Regions from separate parts of the Variovorax sp. CCNWLW225 genome, predicted to be linked through region 1. Evidence: riboswitches for the same ligand, from Rfam matches in the RefSeq annotation. Region 1 holds a riboswitch; the other holds the start of a gene.
The links. A riboswitch is a leader RNA that binds a small molecule or an ion and turns the genes downstream of it on or off. The one in region 1 is predicted to bind glycine.
Positions count from the first base shown of each region.

Region 2: linked by a shared signal. The riboswitch ahead of gcvT (glycine cleavage system aminomethyltransferase GcvT) and the one ahead of V9L20_RS20370 (D-amino acid dehydrogenase) in region 1 are both predicted to bind glycine.

Region 1 covers NZ_JBBCBV010000014.1:42,022-56,651, forward strand. The annotation lists gene gmd (GDP-mannose 4,6-dehydratase) at 1-467, shown strand, start outside; gene V9L20_RS20340 (glycosyltransferase) at 634-1,800, opposite strand; gene V9L20_RS20345 (rhamnosyltransferase WsaF family glycosyltransferase) at 1,800-3,176, opposite strand; gene rfbC (dTDP-4-dehydrorhamnose 3,5-epimerase) at 3,274-3,825, opposite strand; gene rfbA (glucose-1-phosphate thymidylyltransferase RfbA) at 3,822-4,730, opposite strand; gene rfbD (dTDP-4-dehydrorhamnose reductase) at 4,777-5,667, opposite strand; gene rfbB (dTDP-glucose 4,6-dehydratase) at 5,664-6,746, opposite strand; glycine riboswitch at 6,840-6,939, shown strand; glycine riboswitch at 6,974-7,079, shown strand; gene V9L20_RS20370 (D-amino acid dehydrogenase) at 7,171-8,472, shown strand; gene V9L20_RS20375 (FIST signal transduction protein) at 8,490-9,770, opposite strand; gene V9L20_RS20380 (PhaM family polyhydroxyalkanoate granule multifunctional regulatory protein) at 9,816-10,502, opposite strand; gene V9L20_RS20385 (aminotransferase-like domain-containing protein) at 10,600-12,015, opposite strand; gene V9L20_RS20390 (LysE family translocator) at 12,119-12,718, shown strand; gene V9L20_RS20395 (DMT family transporter) at 12,715-13,671, shown strand; gene V9L20_RS20400 (aminotransferase-like domain-containing protein) at 13,709-14,630, shown strand, end outside.
Region 2 covers NZ_JBBCBV010000003.1:243,536-258,165, reverse strand. The annotation lists gene V9L20_RS08910 (hydantoinase B/oxoprolinase family protein) at 1-3,056, opposite strand, end outside; gene V9L20_RS08905 (MFS transporter) at 3,099-4,391, opposite strand; gene V9L20_RS08900 (putative hydro-lyase) at 4,433-5,242, opposite strand; gene V9L20_RS08895 (LysR family transcriptional regulator) at 5,334-6,239, opposite strand; gene denD (D-erythronate dehydrogenase) at 6,340-7,356, shown strand; gene V9L20_RS08885 (TRAP transporter substrate-binding protein) at 7,429-8,400, shown strand; gene V9L20_RS08880 (TRAP transporter small permease) at 8,488-8,982, shown strand; gene V9L20_RS08875 (TRAP transporter large permease) at 8,979-10,256, shown strand; gene V9L20_RS08870 (hypothetical protein) at 10,405-10,968, shown strand; glycine riboswitch at 10,991-11,081, shown strand; glycine riboswitch at 11,094-11,205, shown strand; gene gcvT (glycine cleavage system aminomethyltransferase GcvT) at 11,251-12,426, shown strand; gene gcvH (glycine cleavage system protein GcvH) at 12,477-12,848, shown strand; gene gcvP (aminomethyl-transferring glycine dehydrogenase) at 12,899-14,630, shown strand, end outside.

The DNA of each region.
Region 1 (14,630 bases):
TCGTGACCCGCAAGATCACCGATGGCGTCGCAAAAATCAAGCTGGGCAAGATGGACGTACTGGAGCTCGGCAATCTTGACGCCAAGCGCGATTGGGGCTTCGCGAAGGAATATGTCGAAGGCATGTGGCGCATGCTGCAGGCTGAAGAACCTGACACCTACGTGCTGGCAACAAACCGCACAGAAACCGTGCGTGACTTCGTCGGTATGGCATTCAAGGCCGCCGGGATGATCATCGAATTCAGGGGCTCCGGCGACTCGGAGTCCGCGGTCGACATGGCGACGGGCAAGACCGTGATGCGCATCAATCCGAAATTCCACCGCCCGGCCGAGGTGGAACTTCTGATCGGCGACCCCGCCAAGGCCAAGGCCAAACTTGGATGGGAGCCTGCCACCACACTTGAGCAACTTTGTCAGATGATGGTAGAGGCCGATCTTAGACGGAATACCCAAGACTCGTCATTTTGAGAATACTGCTTACCGGCGCCGAAGGTTCACAGGTTAAGTATCTACTGAATGAGCCGCCGCGGCAGGGCTCGACCATCGCGCTCCAGACTGATCCGAGGAGTAGCGAAGCAGTATGGGGCAAGGTCTTGGCGATTGAGTCCGAACGCATGCTAGCTTCAACGCGCGGCTAGTCCAATTGCAGCGCGTTGAGGATGGCAGTCACTTGGTGCTGCCAGCCGAACCTCGATAGCGCATCAGCCCGGGCGTTTACCGCCATAGACTCATACGTTTCGCTGCGATCCAAAGCTCGCAGAATCGCTTCGGTCCATTCATGCGCTTTGGTCAGATATCCATTCTCACCGTCGCGGATTGCTCGCTGATAGGTATAGCTCGGAGAAGCAATGCTCAAAGTGCCCACGCTAGCTGCCTCGAAATACTTCAACTCCGATTTGCAGTCAGTGAAGGCGTTCGATTGCAGTGGCATTAAGTTGAACTCGACCATTCCAAGCAGACGCTGCAGGTTGACATAGTCCTGAAAGGGCTGCCGGCTGATGCGGTCGGAAAATTCGCGCATAGCAGGTCCATGGTCAATGTAGCCAACGACCATGACCTCAACGTCTGGCCGTTCGGCCAGCACTTCGACCAACGCAGGCTCGACGATTGCATAATCAAGACGATGGGACGGCGAGCCACTGAAGTAACCTAGGCATACCCTGCCCTTGCCGGAAAAATGCATTCGCTCCTTCTCAGCAAATACCTTTTCCGCCAGTTCCAATTGCTCCTTGTTCATGAAGTTTGGCACTACGGATACCGGAAGGCCTGAATAGCCCGCAAGCTTCTGCGCAAGAAAATCGTTGGTCGTTATAGCGCCATCGCAGAGCTTCAGCGTCTGCCCCATCCTGGCGATCATTGCAAACCAGTCGTCCCATACGCCCTTCTGCGTCACGTCGATGCCCAGAGTCGCAACCAACAGATGGGCGTAATCCGTATCAAAAACCAGATCGTCGACATCGAACAAAACTCTCTTCCGACGCGCACGGAATTTGGCGATCAGTCCGTTGACCTGATGGCAATAACGCGAGCGACAGATGACCAGCAGGTCCGCCGCATCGGCAATTTCATCGAAACGCCCGCAGTCAGACAAGAAAAAGTAGCTCGCCGAGACATTGCACAAGTAACTCTCGTTCAACACTTGAGCCATGTTGTAGGCGCGATAACGAAACGTGCTGTTGTTCGGCTCTTCGTAAAAATAGGCAACGCGTACTTCTCGGCGACAAAGTATCGCAAGTCGCTTCGAGAGAGGCTGAAGCCAAGGATCAGCGTAGGAAACGAGAGGAATATTCAATTCGAACATCAGCGTGCCATCGAGAGCAACTGAAGAATTGGCTCAAACGATTGAGTCCAGTCCGAGCCCAACCCATTGGCCGCAAAATTGCGCGCGCGCGTTTCCTTATCATCTGCGAGCGCGACTCCAGCGCGAAGTGCGTTGAGTGACGCGTCCGTATTCAGTTCAGCGCAAATGATGTTGCGCGAATAACTCGACAGATCCTGCTTGTTGGCGAACTTATTGGTCACCACCACTGCGCCGCTGGCCGCCAGGTCGAGCGGCGGGTAGCTCGGGTGCGGCGTGTACATCAAACAGAGTCCGAGATCGATTGTTCCGGCAAGCTCCGCATACGCTTCCCAGTCAAGGCCTTCGCAGCGCTGGGGTATGTAGCTACCACCGAACGTCACATTCGGTATGTACTTGCCGACCAAGAGAATGTCCCATTGGTTGAGGTCAAGAATCCCTTCGTCGACGGCCCTATTGATGACATTCAGGCCGAAGTGGAAAAGATTGCGCTCATTGTTCGGCCGCGCGTAAAAAAAGAATCTCTTCTTTCCCCCTGGCTCCCGCTGGCGCTCATGGAATAGTGCCTTGGGAAAGGCCGGTTCGAACCAAGTTCCATTGCGCTTCAGATGACTCAAGCCATCTGCGACCAGGTGGTCGTACAAAAGCCGCGTGTTCACGACGAATCTGATGTCTTGGTTATTCAAGATCCGTTCGCATTGAACTCGATCATCCCCGAACGGATAGAACATCCGCTCGTCCTCTTGAAGCAGATAGATGATCGATGCATGGGGCACGCTGGGCAGCGTTGCGGCAGTCGTCCACCAGGAAGTAGTGATGAATGTCTCATCGGAGTGAATGTCCAAGCCTGCGGTCGCCGTGTCGGTCTCGCAAGCCGAGCCTTCTCTTGCCGCGGGAGAAAACTTCAGTTGGATTTCGTGCCTCAATTGAATTCCGTAGGCACGCAAAATCTGTGCAGCATTCGAAGCCGAGGGGACTTCGGTTCGCGTCACAATCCGCAGCGTGGCGTTCATCCGATTAGCCAACTGTGCAGCGAGCAGCAGCGCCGTACCCACCCCACCGAACAGGCTTCCATCCCCAATGCTGTCGGTCACCAAGCTCACTCTCGGGATCGACGCTTTAGGGATGACGTAGGTCTCCAACGGCTGGAAGGCAAAGAACCTCGCGCGAACAATCTCGCTCGCGGGCGTGGGTTGTCCGCCCGCAATAGCAGCAACATCAACCGGAGTGGTATCGACTGCGATGTTGTCGGGGGCTAATTCATTGAAAATCGGACGCCCCGCAATTGCATCACCCAACTTGGCCCGAATGAGTCGCGCAGCAGCAGCTGTGCCGTGCTCTTTCCAAAATGCCAGGAATCGCCTCCCTCGCTCATTCATCGATATTTCCTTGCACTTTTATCAGTGACACTGTCGCTTGTTATGTACTTTGGTCTTCTTGGAATCACTACAACTCGGCCCGCGGCCAAGCGGTTCGTTAACTATCGAATAGGGCCGCATCGCGAAAGGCCAAACCTTGTTGATCTTTTGCGGAGAGCAAAGGAGCCATGCCGGAGTCCGGCCATTGGATATCGATGTCCGAATCGTTCCAGACGATGCTTCGCTCATGCGCTGGCGCGTAGTAGTCCGTGGTTTTGTACAAAAACTCTGCCGTTTCGCTCAACACCAAAAAACCATGTGCGAATCCTGCTGGGACCCATAGCTGCTTGTGGTTGTCCTCACTGAGCTCCACCCCCACCCATTTCCCGAACGTCGGCGATGACTTGCGGATGTCCACCGCCACATCGAACACCGCGCCTCGAACCACACGCACCAGTTTTCCTTGCGGCTGCTGAATCTGGTAATGCAGCCCTCGCAGCACACCCTTCGCCGAGCGCGAATGGTTGTCCTGCACAAACTCGACATGCCGCCCGACCGCTTGGTCGAACGCCTTGCCGTTGAAGCTCTCGTAGAAGAAGCCGCGCGCATCGCCAAAAACCTTCGGCTCGATGATCAGCACCTCGGGTATTGCAGTTGGGGTTGCCTTCATGAGCGCACCTCCTCGGCCAACAGGTGGTTCAGATATTTGCCGTAACCATTCTTCTGCAATGGCGCTGCGAGCCTCGCCAACTGCTCCCGGTCGATAAACCCGTTGCGCCAGGCAATTTCTTCGGGGCAGGCGATCTTCAGCCCCTGCCGGTGCTCCAGCGTGGCAATGAACTGCCCTGCTTCCAGCAGGCTCTCGTGCGTGCCGGTGTCCAGCCACGCATACCCGCGCTGCATGATCTGCACGTTGAGTTGATCGAGGTCCAAGTAGGCCTGGTTGACGGCGGTAATTTCCAGCTCGCCGCGCGCGCTGGGCTTCACGGCCTTGGCGATATCGATGACCTGGTTGTCGTAGAAATAAAGGCCCGTCACGGCGTAGCTACTCTTGGGCTTGGCCGGTTTTTCTTCGATGCTGCTGGCCTTGCCTTGTGCATCAAAGGCCACAACGCCGTAGCGCTCTGGGTCGTGCACGTGATAGGCGAACACCGTGGCGCCCGCCGATTTCGCATCGGCATCGGCCAGCAGGTGCGCAAAGTCGTGGCCGTAAAAGATGTTGTCGCCCAGCACCAGCGCGCTCGGCGAATTGCCGACGAACTTGTCGCCGATGATGAAGGCCTGCGCGAGCCCGTCGGGACTGGGCTGCACCGCGTACTGCAAGTTGATGCCCCATTGGCTGCCGTCGCCCAGCAGCTGCTGGAAGCGCGGGGTGTCCTGCGGCGTGCTGATGATCAGGATGTCGCGCATGCCGCCGAGCATCAGCGTGCTGAGCGGGTAATAGATCATCGGCTTGTCATACACCGGCAACAGCTGTTTGCTGAGCGCGAGCGTGGCGGGATGCAGCCGGGTGCCCGAGCCGCCGGCCAGAATGATGCCCTTGCGTTGCGTGGTCTTCGTGGTCTTCGTGGTCATCGTTGTATTTCTTTCTTGCTTTCTCTGCTTACTAGGCAACGCGCGTTTAAAGGGTCTCGCGCAGCATGCGGGCGACGCCTTGTTGCCAGTGCGGCAGCACCAGGCCAAAGGTGGATTGCAGCTTGCGCGTATCGAGGCGCGAATTGGCCGGCCGCGTAGCGGGCGTGGGGAAGGCACTCGTGGGTACGGCTTCGACCTGTTCGGGGCCGGCCTTGAGCTCTACGCCGGCTTGGCGCGCCTGCTCAAGCACAAAGCGTGCATAGCCGCACCAGGTGGTCTCGCCGCCGGCGACCGCGTGATACAGGCCGGCTTTGGAAGGGTCTTGCAAGGTGGCACGAATCGCATGCGCCGTGATATCGGCCAGCAGTTCGGCACCTGTCGGGGCGCCAAATTGGTCGTCGATGACGGTCAGCTTTTCGCGTTCCTTGGCAAGCCGCAACATGGTCTTGGCGAAGTTGCCGCCGCGCGCGGCAAACACCCAGCTGGTGCGAAAGATCAGGTGCTTGGCGCAGTGCTTGGCCACCAACTGTTCGCCTTCGAGCTTGGTGCGGCCATACACACTGAGTGGGCCGGTGGCATCGTCTTCTTGCCAAGGCTTGCTGCCGCTGCCATCGAACACGTAGTCGGTGGAGTAATGCACCATGAGTGCACCGATCTGCCCGGCGGCTTCGGCCACCACGCCGGGCGAAGTGGCGTTGAGCTTGCGCGCGAAGTCGGGCTCGCTCTCGGCTTTGTCCACGGCCGTGTGGGCCGCGGCATTGACGATCACGTCAGGCCGCACCTTGAGCACAGTCTCGGCCAACTGGTCGGGACGGCTGAAGTCGGCGTTGAAGTCGGTGCTGTCGAAATCGAGCGCCACCAGTTCGCCCAGCGGCGCGAGGCTGCGCTGCAACTCCCAGCCGACCTGTCCGCCCTTGCCCAGCAGCAGCAGCTTCATGCGGTGGCCTTGGCCGCGGGTGCGGCGTCGTATTGCTTCTCGACCCATGCGCGGTACGCGCCGCTTTGCACGTTGCGCACCCATTCGGCGTTCGCGAGGTACCACTCGACGGTCTTGCGGATGCCGGTGTCGAAGGTTTCGGCGGGCTTCCAGCCCAGCTCACGCTCCAGCTTGCGTGCATCGATCGCGTAGCGCCGGTCGTGGCCGGGGCGATCGGTAACGTAGCTGATCTGTTCCTTGTACGGTTTGCCATCGGCGCGCGGGCGCAGTTCGTCGAGCAGCGCGCACACGGTGTTCACGATCTCGATGTTGGGCTTCTCGTTCCAGCCACCGACGTTGTACGTCTCGCCGAGCTTGCCGGCCTCGAGCACGCGGCGAATGGCGCTGCAGTGGTCCTTCACATAGAGCCAGTCGCGCACCTGCATGCCGTCGCCGTACACCGGCAAGGGCTTGCCAGCCAGGGCGTTGACGATCATCAGGGGGATGAGCTTCTCGGGGAAGTGGAACGGCCCGTAGTTGTTGGAGCAGTTGGTGGTGACCACCGGCAGGCCGTAGGTGTGGTGCCAGGCGCGCACGAGATGGTCGCTGGCGGCCTTGCTGGCTGAGTAGGGGCTGTTGGGCTCGTACTTGTTCTCTTCGGTAAAGGCGGGATCGGTCTTGGAAAGTGAGCCGTAGACCTCGTCAGTCGACACGTGAAGGAAGCGGAAGGCAGACTTTTGCTCAGCCGGCAGTGCGCTCCAGTAGCCGCGCACCGACTCGAGCAGGCGAAAGGTGCCGAGCACGTTGGTTTGCACGAAGTCTTCGGGGCCATGGATAGAGCGATCCACGTGCGATTCCGCGGCAAAATTCACGATAGCGCGTGGCTTGTGCTCAGCCAACAGGCGATCGACCAAAGCGCTGTCGCCGATGTCGCCCTGCACGAAGATGTGGTTCGGGTTGCCGTTGAGCGAGCCGAGCGTCTCGAGGTTGCCCGCATAGGTCAGCTTGTCGAGATTCACGATGGACTCGTCGCTCTGCGCCAGCCAGTCGAGTACGAAGTTGGCGCCAATGAAGCCCGCGCCGCCGGTTACCAGGATCATGAGTCTCCCCGAAGTTTCGAATCAATGACAATTATCCCATTGGTCGAATTGTCAAAAATCCATGGTCGGCTCTTCGCGGTCCCAACCTACAATGGCGTTAATGCAGGAGAGCGAGTAGTTCTTTTTACTACTCCACCGAAGGCGCAAACTCCCATAAACGCTCAGGTTGGCCGAACGGAACTGTTGGAATTCTTTCAAACAGTTTCGGGGCATGTACTGCATCAACTGACACGCCGTCTGGAGAGCCATCACCTCGCGTGATGCACCGAAGGAGCAAACCCGCTGCGGGCGCAATGGGTGAATCTCTCAGGTACCGAGGACAGGGGGAGCGGCAACTTGGACGGCGGTCGTCCGGTTGCTTGCTATTTATTCAATAGCAAACCCCGCCCGCGGTTCAAGCGCTTCAACCTCAAAGGTATTTGAAATGCGCGTGATCGTTCTAGGCGCCGGCTTGCTCGGTGTTACCTCGGCTTACTATCTCCAGCAACTCGGCCATGAAGTGACCGTCATCGACCGGCAGGCCACCCCCGCCGCCGAGACCAGTTTTGCCAACGGCGGGCAAATCTCCGTCAGCCATGCCGAACCCTGGGCCAATCCGAGCGCACCGCTCAAGGTGCTGCAATGGCTGGGCAAGGAAGACGCACCGCTGCTCTTTCGCATTCGCGCGGACATGCGCCAATGGCTCTGGGGCTTGCAATTCCTGCGCGAATGCACCCCTGCCCGTACGAAGCACAACATCGAGCAGATCGTGCGCCTGGGCACCTACAGCCGCGAAGTGCTGCAGCAGTTGCGGCGCGACACGGGCATCGCCTACGACCAGCGCACCCAAGGCATCCTGCACTTCTATACGACGCAGAAAGAGTTCGACAGCGCCCTTGCGCCCGCCGAACAGATGCGCGCGCTCGGATGTGAACGGCAAGTCATCTCCGCGGACGAGGCAGTGAAGATCGAGCCCGCCCTTGCGCACATCCGTCCGCAATTGGCCGGTGCCACCTACACGGCAGAAGACGAGTCCGGCGATGCAAACCTCTTCGCCCGCGAAATGGCACGCCTCGCGGCAGCGGCGGGCGTGAAGTTCCTCATGAGCCACACGGTGACTGCGCTGCGCGAAGCGGGCGGCAGCATCGACCACGTGGAAGCTACCGACAACGAAGGTCGCTTCCAACGCATTCGCGGCGACGCCTTCGTGCTTGCAATGGGCTCATTGAGTCCGCTGTATGCCGCGCCGCTGGGCATTCGCCTGCCGATCTATCCAGCCAAAGGCTATTCGGTCACGCTGCCAGTCAAAGACGCGACGAAGGCGCACCAGGTTTCGCTGACCGACGACGAGTTCAAGCTCGTGTTTTCGCGGTACACGTCGGCCTCCGGCGACCGCCTGCGTATTGCCGGCACGGCCGAGCTCAATGGCTATGACCGCGACTTGAACCGCGTGCGCTGCGAAGCGATCGTGCGGCGCGTTGAACAGCTCTTCCCCGGCGCTGGCGACACCACACAGGCGCAGTTCTGGACAGGCCTGCGCCCCGCGACGCCGAGCAATGTGCCGTTGATTGGCAAGACGAAGCTGCCCAACCTGTACCTGAACACCGGGCACGGCACGCTTGGGTGGACGCATGCGTGCGGGTCGGGCAGGTCGGTGGCGCGGATTGTGAGCGGGCTTGCGCCTGAGGTCGATTTTGCGTTTGCCGGCATGCCTACGCCAGCAGCGCGCCTGCTCCAGCCGGCCTGATCTGGCCGTGGCGGTGGTTAATCGTTGCCGGTAAACACCGTCAACACCCCCGTATACCCATACAAGTGGTGCCGGGCAATCTCCCCCGCCGCAAAGAATCCGACCAGCGGCACGTCGCCGAGCGCGTGCCGCACGATCTGCAGCTCGGCGCCCGGTGCGCCGAAGTGCGGCCCGCCGCGTCCCGAGCAGCTCACGTACACGGCACCCGCAATGCGGCGCGCCGGGTGCGGCGCTGCTTCGGCCTCCCCGGCCGCCACGGCGCGCGCGGTGGCCAGGGTCTGTTCTTCGGGCTCCAGTTCTTCGCGGATTTCCGCGCAGATGCGCATCAGGTCGGCGCGTGCGGCCTGTGCATTGCGCCGGCAGAAGGTCAGGCGCATGCCGGCCTCGGCCACATCGGCAATGGCGATGCCGCGCCGCGTCGGATCCAGGCCGATGATGTGGCGCACCAGCACGTCGGCGCCCAGGTCGCCGGTGCGGCGGATGCCGTCGCTGCCCGCATCGGCCAGGCCCACCAGGGTGGCGCGCACGGCGTCGATGGCTTCCTGCGGGCGTTCGAGCGAGACCTGCAGGTCGGCCAGCAGCACGTCGAGTGCGGGCTCGCCATCGAGCTTGAGCAGCAGGTTGCCGTCGGCCTCGGTGATCTCGCGCTCACGCCCCCCGCCGGAGCGCAGCGGCTGGCAGCCTTGCGTGACGCGCGACACCAGCCGCACGCCCTCGCCGAACACCACGCCCGACAAGCCACCCGAGAACACGCCGCCCGCAGCGCCGTGGCCGCGGATGTTTCCGTTGCCGCCGACCGCAAACTGCAAGGCGCCCGCACGGCCTGACGAGAGGCCGCCGAACAGGTAGCCGGTGTCGGTGCGGCCCGCCATCTCGCCGATCAATTCGGTGAGATCGGGGGTGGCCGGGTCCGCATGCACCAGCGCCGTATGCGCCTCGAAACCGCTCATCTCCGAGTTGCCCAGTGGAGCCACGCCGGAGAACACACGATATTGGTCGCTCGGCAGCGCGCAGAGCATCAGGCTCAGGCCGGGCTCGTCGAAGTATTCGGCATTGTTGGCCGACACGCCGATGCCGACGGTGCCGGACCAGTCGGTCACCTCCGGAAGCTCGGCGCTCAGGTGGTCGAGGATGTCTTGCGCATCGGACGCGTAGTGGTCGGTGATGTAGAGCAGCCCGAGCGTCGGCGCCGACGCGTAGTCGGGCAGCGCCATCTGGGCGCGCAACTGGGCCAGCACAAGGCCGGCCGCCATGCGCCATTGCGGATGGGTGGCGTGACCGGAGGGAAACAACTTCATGATGCGTGCCAACCCGTTCTCTTCAAGATGTGTGTATGTATGACGTCAGCGCCGTCCGGTCGTTCGCTTTCGCGCGGCGGTCGGCGCCTTCTTTTTGGCGGCGGTTGCTGTCGCCTTCCTTGCGGCCGGCTTTGAAGCGGCGGGAGCGGCGGCCGGTGCCGGCACCTTGATCTGGGCCGCGTCGTGCAGGGCCGATGTGGCGATCTGCTGGAACTGCTCGGTCAGCGAACCCCACCATTGCATCGGATCGATCACGCCACCGTCGCCGCCCGATGCGGAAGCAGCCGAGGCCGGCTTGCTGCGGGCTTTTTTGGCGGGTGCCGGCGTTTCCTCCTCCGCCTCGACTTGTGGCTCAGGCTCCGCCGGCGGGGCAGCAACCGGCGCTGCCGGGGCCGCCTGCTTGGTGAACGCGCTCGCGATATCTTCCATCCGCACGTTCATGCCGCGCAAGGTCGAAAGTGTCATCTTTTGCACCTCGAGCGCCTGGATGGTGGCCTTGAGCGCATGGCCGTTCTGCTCGAGCCAATATTGCACGGTCTTGAGCTCCTGGATGCGCTTGTCGACCTCTTCCACGCTGAGCGTGGGCGCCACCCAGCTCGCAAGGCTCGGCAAACCGGGCCCGGCGCTCGTGGCAGCGCCCGATCCGGCGGCGGCACCGCCTGCGAGATTCTTCAGAAAGTCGAATCCGGGGACAAATTGACTGAAGTCAAAAGGCTGGCTGGCGTTGCTCATGCAGGGGTCTCCGGGTTGGGTTTTCTTGTGATGCCAGCTTACTCCAACGCACTGGCGATTTGGGCCCGCGGCCCTCGCGTTTACCTGCCCGGAGCTGTCACAGCTCCGCGCGAACCTTGCTGAACACTTTCCAGAATGCGGCGTCCTGCGAGGTCGCGAAGTTGATGCGCATCATCGTGCTCGGCGGCCTGCGTGCATGGAAGAGCGAACCCGGCGCAAGCAGGTAGCCCTGGTCGAGCATGCGCTGCGTGAGCGCGTCGGTGTCCACGCCCGTATCCACCCAACCGAACAGGCCCGCCGGCTCCGAGGCGAAGGTGCAGCCGTGCGCCATGGCCAGCTTCACCGCACGGCTGCGCGCACCGTCGAGCCGGATGCGTATGCGATCGGCATGCCGGCGCAGTTGCCCCTGGTCGATGCACCACGACAGCGCCCGCTCGAACAGCGTGGGCGTGGTCAGCGTGGCCAGCAGCTTGGTTTCGAGCAGCCGCTCCTTCAACTCGGGCGATGCGGCCAGAAAGCCGATGCGCCAGTTGGGCGCGAGGATCTTTGCGAACCCGCTCACGTAGATGGTGCGCTGCAGCCCGTCGAGCGCGCTGAGCCGCGTGGCGTGCTCGGGCGCGAGATGGCTGTAGGTGTCGTCCTCGACGATGTGAAAGTCATGCTCGTTGGCCAGCTTCAGCACGCGGTGCGCGCTGCCCGGGGTCAGGCTGTACCCGGTCGGGTTGTGCAGCACGCTCACGCTCACGAAGAGCTTGGGGCTGTGCAGCGCGCAGTACTGCGCCATCACTTCCAGGTCGGGCCCGTCGGCACGGCGCGGAACCGGCAAGATGCGCATGCCCAGCGCCTCGAGCCGCGCGAATTCGAGCGCCCACCCGGGCTCCTCCACCATGACCGGATCGCCCGCTCGCAGCAGCGTGCGGCTCACGATGTCCAGCGCGTGCGTGGCGCCCACGGTCGTCACGATCTGGTCGGGCGCGGCCGGCACGTTGATGCCCACGAGCTTGTTCGACAGGCTGCGGCGCAGCGCGGCATCGCCCGAAGGTTCGCCGTACTGCAGCGACAGCTCCTGCAGCGCGGCTGTATTGGTCATGCGGCGCACCGCGGTCGGCATGAAGGTCGACGACATCCAGTCCGGCGGAAACACGCCCATGCCCGGCTGCGGCTTGTCGCTTGGCCTGTGGAACATGCTGCGGATGAGCGAACTCGCGTCAGCCGGTACACGCGACGCCATCATCTGCGCGACCATGGGCGCCGCATTGGCCGGGCGCCCCTCCGGGGCTGGCGCCGCATCGCGCACATAGAAGCCGCGCTGCCGGCGCGCCTCGACCAGGCCCTGCGCCAGCAGTTGGTCGTAAGCCGCCACTACCGTATAGGGGCTCACGCCCTGCTGGCGCGCGCATTCGCGCACCGAGGGCAGGCGCGCGCCGGGCGGCAGCAGCCGGGTGCGGATGCGCTCTGCCAGCCGGTCGGCCAATTGCCCTGTGAGCGACTGGGTGGAGGTTCGTGTCAGCATCGGCCTTGCGCTTCTGTGTCGAGTGGCAGGCCAATACAGTTTTCGAATATGTTCGATCAACTGTATTGGAACTGTAATGGTCTCAAAGTTTAGAGTGTATGCAATGAACTGGCAAGAATTCACCGCGCTGCTGGTGCTGGCCACAGCGATGAGCTTCTCGCCCGGGCCCAACACCACGCTCTCCACCGCCCTGGCCGCAAACGGCGGCCTGCCGCGCGCCATGCGTTTTGTCGTGGCGGTTCCCGTGGGCTGGACGCTGCTGCTGGTGCTGTGCGCGGCGGGTATCGGCGCGCTGGTGGTGGCAGTGCCATCGCTGCGCCTGGCCATCAAGGCGCTCGGCGTGGGTTACCTGCTGTGGCTCGCCTACAAGCTGAGCGGCAGCGCCACGCTCGGCCGTGCGGATAGCGCCAGCCTCCACATCGGCTTCGGACAGGGCGTGATGCTGCAGTTCGTCAACATCAAGGCGTGGCTGCTCGCGCTCACGCTGGTGGCCGGCTGGATTGCGGGGCAGCCCAATGCGCTCGGGCGCTTCGCCATCGTCGCGCCGGTGATGCTGATCTACGCCTTCATCAGCAACTTCACTTATGCGCTGGTCGGCGCGCTGCTGCGCGAATGGCTCTCCAAAGGCAAGCGCCTGCTGTGGTTCAACCGCGCGATGGGGATGGTGCTGGTGCTCACGGCCTGGTGGATGCTGAGCGTATGAGCAGCAGGTTCAACGTCAAGGAAGAAACCCTGGGCATGTGGCTGGGCGTGATCGGCGTGGCGCTTTTCGCCGTCACCCTGCCGATGACGCGGCTGGCCACCGGCACGCAAGACGCGCCGCAGCTTTCGCCCTGGTTCGTCACGCTGGGCCGCGCCGCATTGGCCGGTGTTCTCTCGACGATCTTCCTGGTCGCCACGCGATCGCCTCGGCCCGCGCCGCACCAGTGGAAGCCGCTCGGCATGGCGGTGCTCGGCAATGTGATCGGCTATCCGCTGCTGCTGGGCTATGCCTTGCGCGTGGTCACGGCCAGCCATGCGGCCGTGGTCACCGCGCTGCTGCCGCTGGTGACCGCCGCGGTCGCCGCCCTGGTGCTGCACCAGCGCGCGCGGCTCGGCTTCTGGCTCTGCGCCGTTGCAGGCAGCGTGCTGGTCGTGCTGTTCTCGCTGCTGCGCGCAAGCCAGAACGGCCACGGCTTCGGTTTCGAATGGGCCGACCTGCTGCTGGTTGGCGCGGTGATTGCGGCCTCGTTCGGCTACATCTACGGCGCGCAGGTCACGCCGTCGCTCGGCGCGGAGCGCGTGATCTGCTGGGTGTGCGTGATGGCGCTGCCGGTCACCCTGCCGGCCACATTTGCCTTGTGGCCGCAGGAACCCATCGCCACCACGGCCTGGGCGGGCTTCGTCTATGTCGGCGTGTTCTCGATGTGGATCGGCTTCTTCGCCTGGTACCGCGGCCTTGCGATGGGCGGCGCGCTGCGTGTGAGCCAGACCCAGCTGCTGCAGCCCTTCTTGTCGATACTGGCCTCCATTCCGTTGCTGGGCGAGCCGCTCGATGTGGTTACCCTCGGCTTTGCCGGCGCGGTGGTCTGCACCGTGGTGCTCGGCAAGCGCCTCTCCCAGCCGCAGCCCGCTCCTGCCGTTTCGCCGCGTTCAGCGCGCGCCGAACAATCCTGACATTCGCCCCTCACCTCACCCGCCTGAAAGAAGAACCATGAACTGGAAACTCGCCGCCCGCGCCGCCAAGATGAACCCGTCGGTGCTGCGCGAAATCCTCAAGGTCACCGAGCGCCCCGGCATCATCAGCCTGGCCGGCGGCCTGCCCTCGCCCAAGACCTTTCCCATCCAGGCCTTTGCCGACGCCTGCGCCGAGCTGCTGCACAAGGACGGCCAGGCGGCCCTGCAATACGCCGCGAGCGAAGGCTATGCGCCGCTGCGCCAGGCCGTGGCCGACATGCTGCCGTGGAACGTCGACCCTGCGCAGGTGCTCATCACCACCGGCTCGCAGCAGGGCCTGGACCTTGTCGCCAAGGTGCTGCTCGACCCGGGCAGCAAGGTGCTGGTCGAAACCCCCACCTACCTTGGCGCGCTACAGGCCTTCGGTCCGATGGAGCCTGAACCCGTGAGCGTGGCCAGCGATGACGACGGCGTGATCGTCGAAGACCTGGTGGCCAAGGCGAAGGATGCCCGCTTCATCTACCTGCTGCCCAACTTCCAGAACCCCACCGGCCGCACCATGACCGAAGAGCGCCGCGCCGCAGTCTCCGCCGCGGCCGCTGCTGCGGGCCTGCCGATCGTCGAGGACAACCCCTACGGCGAACTGTGGTTCGACGAAGCGCCGCCGCTGCCGCTGACCGCGCGCAACCCTGAAGGCTGCATCTACCTGGGCTCGTTCTCCAAGGTGCTCGCGCCCGGCCTGCGCCTGGGCTTCCTGGTCGCGCCAAAGGCCATCTATCCCAAGCTGCTGCAAGCCAAGCAGGCGGTCGACCTGCACACGCCCATCTTCACGCAGCGCATGGTTTCGGCGGTGATGAAAGACAACTTCCTCGACAGCCACGTGCCCACGATCCGCGCGCTGTACAAGCGCCAGCGCGACGCGATGATCGCCGCGCTCACGCGCGAGATGGCCGGCCTGG
Region 2 (14,630 bases), on a different contig from region 1:
ACTTCGATGGGCTTGAGGCAGCCCGCATTGAGCGGAATGTCGTCGTCGACCAGCGTGCGGAACACGTAGAGCACGGCCGCCATGGTGATGGCGCGCGGGGCGTTGAAGTTGTTGGGCAGTTGCGCGCTGGTGCCGGTGAAGTCGACGGTGGCCGAGCGCTTGATCGCATCGACCGTGACGCGCACGCAAATCTTCGCACCGTTGTCCAGCGGCAGCGTGAACTCGCCGTTCTTCAGCGCCGTGATGACACGGCGCACCGACTCCTCGGCGTTGTCCTGCACATGGCCCATGTAGGCGGCCACGGTTTCTCGGCCGAATTGCGCCACCATGGCCTGCAGCTCCTGAACGCCCTTCTCGTTGGCGGCGATCTGCGCGCGCAGGTCGGCGAGGTTCTGCTCGATGTTGCGCGACGGATGAGGCCCGCTTCCCAGCAGCGCGCGAAGCTCGGCTTCGCGCAGGCGGCCGCCCTCTACCAGCTTGAAGTTGTCGATCAGCACGCCTTCGTCTTCGATGCTCCTGGAGAACGGCGGCATCGAGCCGGGCGTGATGCCGCCCACGTCGGCGTGGTGGCCGCGCGAGGCGACGTAGAACGAGGGCCGCGCATCGGCTGCCGCCAGATACACGGGCGTGACCACCGTGATGTCGGGCAGGTGCGTGCCGCCGTGGTACGGGTCGTTCAGCACGAAGACGTCGCCGGGCTTCATGCCGGGGTTGCCGTCGATCACGGTCTTGATCGATTCGCTCATCGAGCCCAGGTGCACCGGCATGTGCGGCGCATTGGCGATGAGGTTGCCCTGCACGTCGAACAGCGCGCAAGAAAAGTCGAGCCGCTCCTTGATGTTGACCGAGTAGGCCGTGTTCTGCAGCCGCAGGCCCATCTGCTCGGCGATGTTCATGAAAAGGTTGTTGAACACCTCGAGCATCACCGGATCGGCGCTGGTGCCCATGGCTTGCGTGGCCACGCGCGGGCGCACGCGGTGCAGCTCGATGCCGGCCGGGGTGGCGCGCGCCTGCCAGCCGGATTCGATCACCGTGGTGGCGTTGCGCCCCGCGAGGATGGCGGGGCCGTCGATGGACGCGCCGGGGCGGAGGGCTGCCTCGTCGAACAGCGCGGCGTTGCGCCAGCCGGCGGCCTCTTCGTCGGCCTCGCAGTACATGCGGACGGCTGCCAGCGGCTCGGGGGCGTATGACGCTGCATCGGCCGGGGCGGCCGGCGGTGCGCGGCGCTCGCCGGCACCTACGGCTTCGACCGTCACGGCCTCGATCACGAGTGCGCGTTCCGCCATCAGGAAGGCGAAGCGGCGTCGATAGCCGGCCTCGAACTCCTCACGCATCGCGGCGATGGCTTCTTCGGCCGACTCCTTCATGGGCAGCGCGCAGGCCAGTGCGGTGTCGGTGCCTTCGTAGCGCAGCTGCACGCGGTGCACCGCGGCGATGGCCGCATCCGCCACGCCCTGCTCGCGCAGTTCTCCTTTTGCCTGCGCCGCCAGAGTGCCTGCCGCATCGCGCGCCGCAGTCAGCCCTTGTGCGTCGAGCCTGCGCTCCAGCGCCAGTTCGCGCATGGCCAGTTGGTCGGCCAGCCCCATGCCGAACGCCGAGAGCACGCCTGCCAGCGGATGCAGGTAGACGCTGCGCATGCCCAGCGCGTCGGCCACCAGGCAGGCGTGCTGGCCACCCGCTCCGCCGAAGCACTGCAGCGTGTACTGCGTGACGTCGTAGCCGCGCGCCACCGAAATGCGCTTGATGGCATTGGCCATGCTGGCGACGGCGATGCGCAATGCGCCGCTCGCCACTTCTTCGGCATTCACGGCACGGCCGGTGGCTTCCGACATGCGGCGCGCCATGGCGTCGAACCCACGCCGTGCCGCTGCAAGATCGAGCGGCTCGTCGGCATTCGGACCGAACACATGCGGAAAGTGCGTGGGCTGGATCTTGCCGAGCAGCACGTTCGCGTCGGTGGTGGTGAGCGGCCCGCCGCGCCTGTAGCTGGCCGGCCCCGGGTTGGCGCCGGCCGATTCCGGCCCCACGCGCAGCCGCGCGCCGTCGAAGGCGATGACCGAGCCGCCGCCTGCAGCCACCGTGTGGATGCTCATCATCGGCGCGCGCATGCGCACGCCGGCCACCTGGGTTTCGAACAAACGCTCGAACTCGCCGGCATAGTGCGACACGTCGGTGGAGGTGCCGCCCATGTCGAAGCCGATCACGCGCGCATGGCCCGCATCGAGCGCGGTGCGCACCATGCCGACGATGCCACCCGCGGGGCCCGAAAGGATGGCGTCCTTGCCCTGGAAGCGATCGGCCTGCGTAAGCCCGCCCGAGCTCTGCATGAAGAACAGCGGCACGCCCGGCATTTGGCGCGACACCTGCTCCACGTAGCGCCGGAGAATCGGGCTCAGGTAGGCATCGACCACCGTGGTATCGCCGCGCGGCACCAGCTTCATGAGCGGGCTGGTCTTGTGCGACACCGACACCTGCGTGAAGCCGATCGCCCTGGCAATGCGCTCGGCCGCGAGTTCGTGTGCGGTGTGGCGCCAGCCATGCATGAAGACGATGGCGCAGGCCCGCAGCCCAGCATCGAAGGCCTCTTGCAGCGCCGAGCGCAGCGCATCCTCGTCGAGCGATTGCACGACGGCGCCTTGCGCATCCATGCGCTCGCCAGCCTCGATCACTCGCTCGTACAGGAGCTCCGGCAGCACGATGCGGCGGTCGAACAGGCGCGGCCGCGCCTGCGTGGCGATGCGCAGCGCATCGCGAAATCCCGCCGTGGTGACCAGCACCGTGGGCTCGCCCTTGCGCTCCAGCAGTGCATTGGTGGCCACCGTGGTGCCCATCTTCACGCACTCCACGCGCTCGGGGGTCACGGTCTCGCCGGGCGTCAGCTTCAGCAGGCGGCGGATGCCTTCGACTGCGGCGTCCTTGTACTGCTCGGGGTTTTCGGACAGCAGCTTGAGCGTGTGCAGGCCGCCCTCGGGGTCGCGGCCGACCAGGTCGGTGAATGTGCCGCCGCGGTCGATCCAGAACTGCCAGCGTGACGGAAGAAGGGAATGCGTGGTCATGAGAGAAAGGGCTTCGCAGGGAAAAGAGAAAAATGCTTCGGATCAGTTCTGGCGCAGGTCGCGTCCGCGCGTCTCCGGAAGACACAGCGCCACGATCACCACCATGGCATAGGCCACCGCCGCACAGATGCCGATGGAGGTACCGAGCGAAAGATGCATGCGGTCGCTCAACACGCCCACCAGGGCCGGAAAGGTGGCGCCGATGCCGCGTCCGAAGTTGTAGCAAAAACCTTGCCCCGAGCCGCGCAGTTCATTGGGAAACAGCTCGGACAGGAAGGCACCCGCGCCGCTGAAAATGCCCGACATGAAGAAGCCGAGCGGAAAGCCGAGCAGCAGCATCAGGCTGTCGGTAATGGGCAGCAGCGTGTACGCATAGACCAGCGACCCCGCCCCGATGGCGAACAGGATGAAGGCACGGCGGCGGCCCAACCGGTCCGAGAGATAGGCGCCGCACAGGTAGCCGATGAAGGCGCCGACGATGAACATGAACTGGTAGCCGCCCGAACCCAGCACCGTGAGATGCCGCTCGTTCTTCAGGAAGGTCGGCAGCCACACGCCAATGGCGTAGTAGCCGCCCTGCATGCCCGTGAAAAGCAGGCTCGCGAGCACGGTGGTGCGCAGCATGCCCGGCTTGAAGATCGCGAGGAAGTTGCCGCTGCGCTCGCCGCGTTCGACGGCCGCGCGGCTTTGCACATAGATCTCCGGGTCGCGAATCGAACGGCGGATGAACACGATCAACACCGCCGGCAGCAGGCCGAGCATGAACATCACGCGCCACGAATATTCCGGCGGCAAGAACGAGAACAGCGCCATCGACACCAGCACCGCCGCGCCCCACCCTACCGCCCAGCTGCTCTGCACCAGCCCTACTGCCTTGCCCCGGTAGGCCGGCCGGATCATCTCGGCAATGAGCACCGAGCCCACGGCCCATTCGCCGCCGAAGCCCAGGCCCTGCAGCGTGCGCGCAATCAGCAGCTGCTCAGGCGTTTGCGCGAGGCCACAGGCAAAGGTGAAGATCGCGAACACCAGGATGGTGAGCTGCAGGATGCGCACCCGCCCGTATTTGTCGGCCAGGATGCCGGCGCCCCAGCCACCGATGGCGGAAGCCACCAGCGTGGCCGTGCCGATCAGGCCCATCTCGGTCTTGCTCATGCCCCACAGCGACAGCAGGATGGGCGTGACGAGCGGCAGCGTGTAGTAGTCGAACGCATCGACCGCATAGCCGCTGAACGAAGCGGTGAGCGTGCGTTTTTCGTTCGGATTGAGCGTGCGCAGCCAGCTGCCTTCGGCTTGTGCGTCGTCGACCGTCTGCGCGGCGTCGAGGGTGGTCTTCATCGGTTGTCTCCAGGTATGAGATTTGGGGAAAAAACGGTGGCCTAGAACGCGGCCAGGCGGTGGTGCAGCAGGTCGGTCACCAGCATCGAGCCCGGCGCATGTGTGATGGCGAACGGCAGCCTGGCGGCGGCCAGCGCGGCTTGGGGCGTGACGCCGCAGGCCCAGAACACAGGCAGCTCGTCGGGCATGACCTCGACCGCATCGCCGTAGTCGGGATCGGCAATCGACCGGATGCCGATCAGCGCCGGATCGCCGATGTGCACCGGCGCGCCGTGCACGGCCGGAAAGCGCGAGGTGATCTGCACCGCACGAATGGCATCGGCCGCGCGCAGCGGGCGCATCGACACCACCATCGGGCCGTGAAAGGCCCCTGCCGGCGTGGTAGCCACCGACGTGCGGTACATCGCCACGTTGCGGCCTTGCTCCACGTGGCGCAGCACGATGCCTTCGGCCATCAGCGCGTGTTCGAAGGTAAAGGAGCAGCCGATCACGAAGCTCACCATGTCGTCGCCCCACAAGGCACGCACGTCGGTGGGCTCATCCACCAGCTCGCCGTTTCGCCACACGCGGTAGCGCGGCAGGTCGGTGCGAATGTCGATGTCCTCGCCGAGCGCGGGCAGCGCCGGGTCACCCGACACACCGAGCAGCGGGCATGGCTTGGGGTTGGCCTGGCAAAAGCGCAGGAAGTCGGCGGCGTATGCCTTGGGCAGGATGACCAGGTTGCCCTGCACATGGGCACTGGCGAGGCCGCTGGTGTGGGCGGCCAGCGAGCCGCTGCGGCAGGCCTGACGCACGGCCAGCGCACTGCTCGCCGCGCCGGGTTGTTCTACGAAGGATTGACGGTTCGACATTTGGCGTTCTCGATGCCCGATGCATCGCTGTGGTGTGATGCGACGGATTGTGGGAATCCGCGCTCACGAACGCCAACGCAAATTTTCTCGCTCAGCCCATCGATTTTTTCGATGACCCCATGCGGTGCGACGCGTGCACCACAGCGGAGCCGAGTGCGGCCTCCGGCAGTGGGGAGGACGGGTCGTCGCGGTAGCTCGCGTAGATGGGCAACGGCTCCAGCGTGTCGTCGCAGGGCAGCACGCGCAGCGGCAGGCGCCGCGCCAGCGGCTCGACCACCGCGCGCGGCAGCGTGGCCACGCCAAAGCCCGCTTCCACCAGCTGCGCCATCGCCGAGATCGAAGAGATCGCATGCACGCGCGGCGGCGGGCTGCCGGCATCGCGGAACAGCTCGAGCAGCGCGACGTGCGGCTGCGATCCGCGCTGAAAGGTCAGCAGGTCGAGCGACAGCAGGTCGGGCAGGCGGTAGCGCCGCTTCAGGTGCAGCTCGCGGTGGCCGACGAAGCACATAGGCATCGGCGGCACGGCGCGGGTGCGCACGCCGTCGCCGGCGGCGGGCAGTGCGGCAAACACCAGATCCTGCTTGCCGCGCTGCAGCTGGTCGACCAGCACCGGCGTGGTTTCCACGGTGAGCTCCAGCTCGAAGTCGGGATGCGTCGCCTGCATGTGCTTGAGCCAGCCGGTGAGCCAGCTGTGCACCACCGATTCGATGGCGCCGACGCGCAGCACGGCCTCTCGCACGGCGCCCGAGCCCATCTCGGCCTTGATGTGCATCTGCATCTCGAGCAGCTTCTGCGCGAAGGCGTGAAAGCGCTGCCCCGCCACCGTGAGGCGGAACTGCTTGTCGCGCCGGTCGAGCAGCAGCACGCCCAGCTCGCGCTCGAGCGCCGCAATGCGGCTGGAAAGCGCCGATTGCGTAAGGTGCAACTTCTCGGCCGCACGGGTCACGCTCTTGAGCGCCACGGCCCAGTGAAAGGCTTCAACGAATCGCAGGTTCATCGTTTTCCGATCGTCCGGTTTCTTGTTTGTGCGAGCGGCGAGTGTCGCCTGAGCAGGGGCTCCGCTGCGCTATGCTCATTACGAAGGAGACAAGACAACCATGCAGATCGTCATTACCGGCGGTGCCGGCTTCGTTGGCGCACGCCTTGCCCGCACGCTGCTGAAGCAGGGGCGGCTATCGCTTGCCGGCGGCCCGGCGCGCGACATTTCCCGCATCACCCTGGTCGACCGGGTCGCGCCACCAGCCGACCTTGCGGCCGACCCGCGCGTTGCCGCCGCGCTTGGCGACCTGAACGAGCAACTGGCCTCGCCCGACACGGCGCTCTGGCGCGAAGCGGATGCCATCTTTCACCTGGCCGCCGCGGTCAGCGGCGAATGCGAGGCCGATTTCGACCTGGGCATGCGCAGCAACTTTGCCGCCACGAACGCGCTGCTCGAGAAAGCGCGTGCCGTCGGCACCCGGCCGCTGGTGGTGTTTGCCAGCTCGCTCGCGGTGTTCGGCGATTCGCCAGAGCAGCCGCTGCCGCCGGTGATCGAAGACCACACGCTGCCCACGCCGCAGACCAGCTACGGCATCCAGAAATTCATCGGCGAGCAGCTGGTGGCCGACTACACGCGCAAGGGCTTCATCCGCGGGCGCAGCGTGCGCCTGATGACCGTGAGCGTGCGCCCCGGCAAGCCCAACGGCGCGGCATCGGGCTTTTTCAGCGGCATGATCCGCGAGCCGCTCGCGGGCATTCGCGCCGCCTGCCCGGTGCCTGACGAAACACCCGTGGCCATCGCGTCGCCGGCCCGCACCGTCGAAGGCATCATCCGGGCGGCGGAGGCAAGCGACGCCGACTGGGGCCCGCGCACCGCACTGAACCTGCCTTCGCTTTCCACCACGGTGGGTGAAATGGCGGCCGCGCTCGAACGCGTGGCCGGCAAGGCCGCCACCGCCCTGCTCGACCGCACACCCGATCCGGCCATCCAGCGCATCGTGAAAACCTGGCCCGGACGCATCGAAACCGCCCGCGCCAAACGCCTGGGGCTTTCGGCGGACGCCGATTTCGAAGTAGTTATTCGTGACTACGTCCGTGAAAATCCCGACGCGGTGAAGCTCCCTGTTACGGCATAGTCGGCGGCTGCCCGCGGACTTCTCTTGGCTCCCGCCTTTTCTTCGCGACTTCTTTTCTCTGGAGACAACACAATGAAATTGACCCGACTGGCCGCCGGCCTGGTTCTGGGCATGGGCATGGCATGCGCCGCCTTCGCGCAGACCACCATGAAGATCAGCATTTCGACCGCGCAGAACTCGCACCAGGGCGTGGCGATCGACGTCTTTGCCAAGGAAGTCGAAAAGCGCACCGGGGGCCGCTACAAGGTCCAGACCTTCTACAACGGCTCATTGGGCGGCGAGCGCGAGTCGATCGAGGCCGTGCAGCTGGGCACCCAGGAACTGGCGCTCTCCTCCACCGGGCCGGTGCCCAACTTCGTGCCGGAGACCAAGATCCTCGACGTGCCGTTCCTGTTCCGCGACAAGGCCCATGCGCGCGCCGTGCTCGACGGCCCCATCGGCCAGGACCTGCTGACCAAGTTCGACGCCAAGGGTTTCAAGGCGCTGGCCTGGGCCGAGAACGGCTTCCGCCACATGACCAACAGCAAGCGCGACGTGAAGGCGCCGGAAGACCTCAAGGGGCTGAAGATGCGCACCATGGAAAACCCGGTGCACATTGCGGCCTACAAGACCTTCGGCATCGTCACCACGCCCATGGCTTTCCCCGAAGTGTTCACCGCCTTGCAGCAGGGTACGGTCGACGGCCAGGAAAACCCGCTGTCGGTCATCATCGCGGCCAAGTTCGACCAAGTGCAAAAGCACCTTTCGCTCACGGGCCACGTCTACTCGCCGTGCATCTTCCTGATGAACAAGGCGACGTTCGACAAGCTGAGCGCGGCCGACAAGCAGGCCTTCCTCGAGGCCGCGAAAGAAGGCACCAAGGCCAACCGCGCGCGCGTGGACGAAGACGATGCCAAGGGCGTGGCCGACCTGCGCGCCAAGGGCATGACCGTGATCGACAACGTCGACAAGACCAAGTTCGTCGCCGCGCTGGCGCCGGTGAATGCCCAGTTCGAAAAGGACTTCGGCAAGGCCAACCTCGACAAGATCCGCGACTTCAAGTGATTTTCATGATGCTATCTTTTAGATAGCATCGGGCGCCCGCTCAGTTCCATCTGGCGGGCTTTTTTGTTTTCAACATCACGACTGCAGATGAAAGAAAAATTTCTCGGCATCGAGCGGTGGACCACCGGCTTCTCGATGATTGCCGCCTGCGTGATGCTGGTCATCGCCTCGGGGTTGGGCGTGTTCCAGATCGTCACGCGCTTCGTGCTCGAGCAACCCGCCGAATGGAGCGAGATCCTGATCCGCATGAGCCTGATCTGGATGGTGTTCCTCGGCATTCCAATGGCCTTTCGCCAGGGTGCGATGGTGAGCGTGGATGTGCTCTACCGCTGGAGTCCGCCGCGCATCAAGCGTGTGCTCGATTTCGTGGTCAGCATCGCAGCGCTGGCGCTGATGCTGGTCATTCTGTGGTGGGGCTGGGACTACGCGATGCGCGGCCGCGTGCAGTCGATGGCCGGGCTCGAAAGCGTGTCGATGATGTGGTCGTACCTGGCGCTGCCGGTCGGCTCCGTTTTTTGCCTGTTCGGCATCGTTGGTAATTTTCTCGATCCCAAGCGGCTCGAACTGGAGACCGCGCAATGACCCCCGTGATGGTTGCAACGATGGTGCTGTGTTTTGCACTGTCGGTTTCAGTGGCGGTGTCCATCGGGCTCGCATCGATCCTGGGTATCCAGGTGGCCAACGTGAACATGCTCATCTCCGTAAAGGAGATGTTCAATTCGATCAACAAGTTTCCGCTGGCGGCCATTCCCTTCTTCATCCTGGCTGGCAACCTGATGGAAACCGGCGGCATCTCGCGCCGGCTGGTCGAATTTGCCAAGAGCATTGTGGGCGGTGTGCAGGGCGGCCTGCCGATGACCTGCGTGCTCACCTGCATGATCTTCGCGGCGGTGTCGGGCTCTTCGGTGGCCACCACCTTTGCCATCGGCGCCATCCTGATTCCGGCGCTCATCAAGCACGGCTACCCCACCGCGTACGCGGCGGCGCTTCAGGCCACCAGCGCCGAGCTGGGCGTGATCATTCCGCCTTCCATTCCGATGATTCTGTACGGCGTGAGCGCCGAGGTGTCCATCGGCGAGCTGTTCATTGCGGGCTTCGGCCCCGGCATTCTCATCAGCCTGGCGCTGATGCTGTTCGTCTGGGTGTATTGCAAGTGGAAGGGCTGGGGCAAGAACGACGGCGACGGCCGCATGTCCTTCGGCAAGGCGACCTGGCAGGCCGGCTGGGCACTGCTGATGCCAGTGATCATCCTGGGCGGCATCTACGGCGGCATCTTTACCCCCACCGAGGCTTCGGCGGTGGCGGTGTTCTATGCGCTGGTGGTCGGCATGGTGATCTACCGGGAGATCAAGCTCAAGGACCTGTACCTCATCCTGCGGAAGTCGGTGCTGTCGTCGGCGGTGATCATGTTCATCATCGCCAACGCGGGCCTGTTCGCCTTCCTGATCACGCGCGCGGGCGTGCCCGACGCCATTGGCCATTGGCTGCAGGAAGTGCTGAAGTCGCCGGCCATGTTCCTCTTGGGCGTGAACGCGGCGCTGTTCATCATCGGCATGTTCATCGAGACCAGTGCGGCCATCATCGTGCTCGCGCCCATCCTGGCGCCGGTGGCGGTGCACTTCGGCATCGACCCGGTTCATTTCGGGCTCATCATGGTGGTGAACCTCGCGCTCGGCATGATCACCCCGCCCTTCGGCGTGAACCTGTTTGCGGCGTGCACGGTAGCGCGCATATCGCTCGACCGGATCGTGAAGTACCTCATTCCCTTCGTGCTGGTGATCCTGGCCTGCCTGATGGTGATTACCTACGTGCCGTGGATATCGCTCGCGCTGCGCGACCTGGTGTACGCCAAGTAGCAGGCGACGCAAAAACCAGAGAGAAAACGGGCAGCCTTCGCGGGCTGCCTTTTTTTATGCGGCAAATGCCCCTGTAAGGCAAACGTTTCACAAAGATGTCACCAGCCGCAACGATGCTGCAGCCTTCGATTCCGAAAGCTGTGGCGCCATGTTTCCCACCAAGACCGACAAGGCACGCGACGAACTCCAAGGCGGGCAGCGCACGCTGAGCCAGCGCGAGCGCGCATTGCTGCTGATGGCCGACGGCCGGCGTTCGCTGACCGACTTCAGCCCGCTGTTTGCAAGCCGCGACGAAGCCGAACAGACGCTGCGGGCTCTGATGAACCGCGGGTACCTGCACGACGCGCAGGGCGCAGCGCCGAAAACCGCCGCACCAGTTACGGCGGGCCCGACACACACGCCGATTCCGGCTCCTGCGGCGGAGCCCATCCGTGTAGAGACCTCGACCGACAACTTCGACGGCAAACGTTCCCTGGCCACCACGCGCATGTTCCTGTTCGACATCTGCGAGCGCATGTTCGTGCGGCGCGATCCCAAGTTTGCGCTGCAGATGCGCGATGCGCTGCGCGAAGCCCGCGACCGCGACGCCATGCTGACGATTGCCGCGCTGATGCTCAATGAAGTCGAGAAAGCCGCAGGCGCCGAGCGGGCCGAATCGCTGCGCGAGCGTATCGAAAGGTTGCTGCCGCCCGCTTCGGAAACCGTGCACTGAGGCCTTCCGCGATCCACTACACTTCGAAGGGTCAGGAGAGAGCCTCGCCACGCGAGGCCGCCGAAGGCGCAGGGGTTTCCCGAACGCTCAGGCAAAAGGACTGACAAGGCGCTGGCGCATGCCGGCGTTTCCTTGCTGGAGAGAGGCCCCTGCATCTTGCCGATGCGGCGGCCCACCGAAGGAGCAAACCCCGATCGTGGGGCGAATCTCTCAGGTAAAGCGGACAGCAGGGGTGGCCCATGGCTCGCGCCATGGAATTCGACTGCCCCTTTGGAGTGCCCCGTGGCCGCTTCCGCTTCATCATCCGACGCCCCATTGCTCAAGACGCCCCTGCACGACCTGCATGTGGAACTGGGCGCCCGCATGGTGCCTTTTGCCGGCTATTCCATGCCGGTGCAGTACCCCGCCGGCCTGATGGCCGAGCACAAGCACACGCGCGACGCGGCCGGCCTGTTCGACATTTCCCACATGGGCCAGCTGCGCCTGGTGGGGCCCGATGCCGCCGCCGCATTCGAAACCCTGATGCCGGTCGACGTAATCGACCTCGCCCCCGGCAAGCAGCGCTATGGGCTGCTGCTGAACGACGAAGGCGGCATCCTCGACGACCTGATGTTCTTCAACGAGGGGCACGGCTCGATCTTCGTGATCGTGAACGGCGCCTGCAAGGTGGCCGACCTCGCGCATATCCAGCAGAAGATCGGCGCACGCTGCGACGTGCAGCCTATGCCCGACCATGCACTGCTCGCGCTGCAAGGCCCGCAGGCCGCCACGGTGCTGGCCCGCTTGTCGCCCGGCATCGAGCGCTTTGTGTTCATGACCGGCGGCGCGGTGAAGATCGGCGGCATTCCGGCCTTTGCCACGCGCAGCGGCTACACGGGCGAAGACGGCTTCGAGATTTCGGTCGCCGGCAAGGATGCCGACGCCCTCGCCCGCCTGCTGCTGGCGCAGCCCGAGGTCAAGCCCATCGGCCTGGGCGCGCGCAATTCGCTACGGCTCGAAGCCGGGCTCTGCCTGTACGGCAACGACATCGACACCACCACCACGCCAGTCGAGGCCTCGCTCAACTGGGCGATCCAGAAGGTGCGCCGCACGGGCGGCGCGCGCGAAGGCGGCTTTCCGGGTGCGGCCAAGGTGCTGGCGCAACTGGCCGCCGCTACGGCCGGCGCCGCGGGCCGCACCGACCACGACACCCTGAAGCGCAAGCGCGTCGGCCTTGTGGCGCTGGAACGCGTTCCGGTACGCGACGGCACGCTCCTGCAATCTTTCGAAGGCCGGGACATCGGCATTGTGACCAGCGGCCTGCTCGGCCCGACGGCCGACCGCCCGGTTGCCATGGGCTACGTGGCCACCGCGTTTTCGGAACCCGGCACGCGCGTGCAGGCCATCGTGCGCGGCAAGCCGGTGCCGATGGAAGTCTCGACCCTGCCCTTTGTGCCGGCCCGCTATTACCGCGGCTAGGCTCTGCGCTTCCTGAACCAGATCATTTTTTCCACGAGGAGTTTTTCACCATGAGCATCAAGTACACCAAGGACCACGAATGGGTCTCGGCCGAAGGCGACGCAGCCACTGTCGGCATTACCGTGCACGCGCAGGATGCGCTGGGCGACGTGGTCTTTGTCGATCTGCCCGAAGTGGGCAAGACCTTTGCGCAGGGTGAAGTGGCCGGTGTCGTCGAATCGGTCAAGGCCGCGGCCGATGTGTTCATGCCCGTGTCGGGCGAGATCACCGAAGTGAACGAAGCCCTGCGCGCCGATCCCTCGCTCGCCAACACCGACCCGCTGGCCGCCGGCTGGTTCTTCAAGGTCAAGCTCAGCGAGCCGTCGCAACTCGACGCGATGCTCGACGCCGCCAGCTACGACAAGTTCGCCGCCGAATCCTGATCCGCCGGGTTCTTCAGCCGCCCTTCCTCATTCCCCGAGCCTTTACCGCCATGCCGATTCCCGCCCAGCCTTCCCTGCAACAACTAGAGAACGCCGAAGAATTTCTCGCCCGCCACATCGGCATCGATGCAGCGGACGAGGCGCGCATGCTGCCGGTAATCGGCTCGGAAACGCGGGCGGAGCTCATCGACGGCATCGTGCCTGCGGCCATTCGCCGCGCCAGGCCGATGCGGCTGCCCGCTCCCGTGACGGAGGCGGACGCGCTGGCCGAGCTTAGGGCCATCGCTGCGAAGAACAAGGTGTTCAAGAGCTTCATCGGCCAGGGCTACTACGGCACGCACACACCGGGTGTGATCTTGCGCAACGTGCTCGAAAACCCCGCCTGGTACACCGCCTACACGCCCTACCAGGCCGAAATCTCGCAGGGCCGCATGGAAGCCCTGCTCAACTTCCAGACCATGGTGTGCGACCTGACGGGCATGGCCATTGCCAACGCATCGATGCTCGACGAAGCCACGGCCGCCGCCGAGGCGATGACGCTCGCCAAGCGCAGCGTGAAGAGCAAGAGCAACGTGTTCCTGGTGTCGGGCGACTGCCACCCACAGACCATCGAGGTCATCAAGACGCGCGCCGCGCCGCTGGGCATCGAGGTGAAGGTGAGCACCGTTTCCGAGACGCTGCCGCACCTGATGGCGAGCTGCGAATTCTTCGGCGTGCTCGCGCAGTACCCCGCCACCACCGGCCACGTGCACGACCTGCGCCCGCTCGCAGGCCATGCGCACCAGTGCGACGCCGCCTTCTGCGTGGCGGCCGACCTGCTCGCGCTCACCCTGCTCGCGCCGCCGGGCGAATGGGACGCCGACATCGTCTGCGGCACCACGCAGCGCTTCGGCATGCCGCTGTGCAACGGCGGCCCGCACGCCGCCTACCTGGCCTGCCGCGACGAGTTCAAACGCTCGCTGCCGGGCCGCCTGGTCGGCGTGAGCGTCGACACGCACGGCCAACCCGCCTACCGCCTCGCGCTGCAAACGCGCGAGCAGCACATTCGCCGTGAGAAGGCCACTTCGAACATCTGCACCGCGCAGGTGCTGCCGGCCGTTGTGGCCAGCATGTACGCCGTGTACCACGGGCCCGACGGACTTACCCGCATCGCGCAGCGCGTGGCGGCGCTCACCGCCATCCTTGCGCAGGGCCTGGCGCAAATGGGCCGCGAGCCGGTCAACGGCACGGCCTTCGATTCGCTGACCATCCGCACAGGCGAAGACACGCCGAAGATCATCGAGCGCGCCACCGCGGCCGGCGTCAACCTGCGCCAGCGGCTGCAGCAGCACCTGGGCATTTCGCTCGACGAAACCACGACGCGCGCCGACATCGAAGCGCTCTGGGCCCTGTTCGTGCCCGCGGGCACGCCGATGCCGCGTTTCGACGACCTGGCCAACACTGCGCCGCGCCTGCCCGAAGACCTGCGCCGCACCAGCGCCTTTCTGACGCACCCGGTGTTCAACACGCACAAGAGCGAGACGGCGATGCTGCGCTACATCCGCAGCCTCTCGGACAAGGACCTGGCGCTCGACCGCAGCATGATTCCGCTGGGCAGTTGCACGATGAAGCTCAACGCGACCAGCGAGATGATCCCCATCACCTGGCCCGAGTTCGCGAACATCCACCCCTTCGCACCCGCCGAGCAGCAGCAAGGCTATGCGCAGCTCGATGCGCAGCTGCGCGCGTGGCTCTGCGAAGCCACCGGCTACGCGGGCATCAGCCTGCAGCCCAATGCGGGTT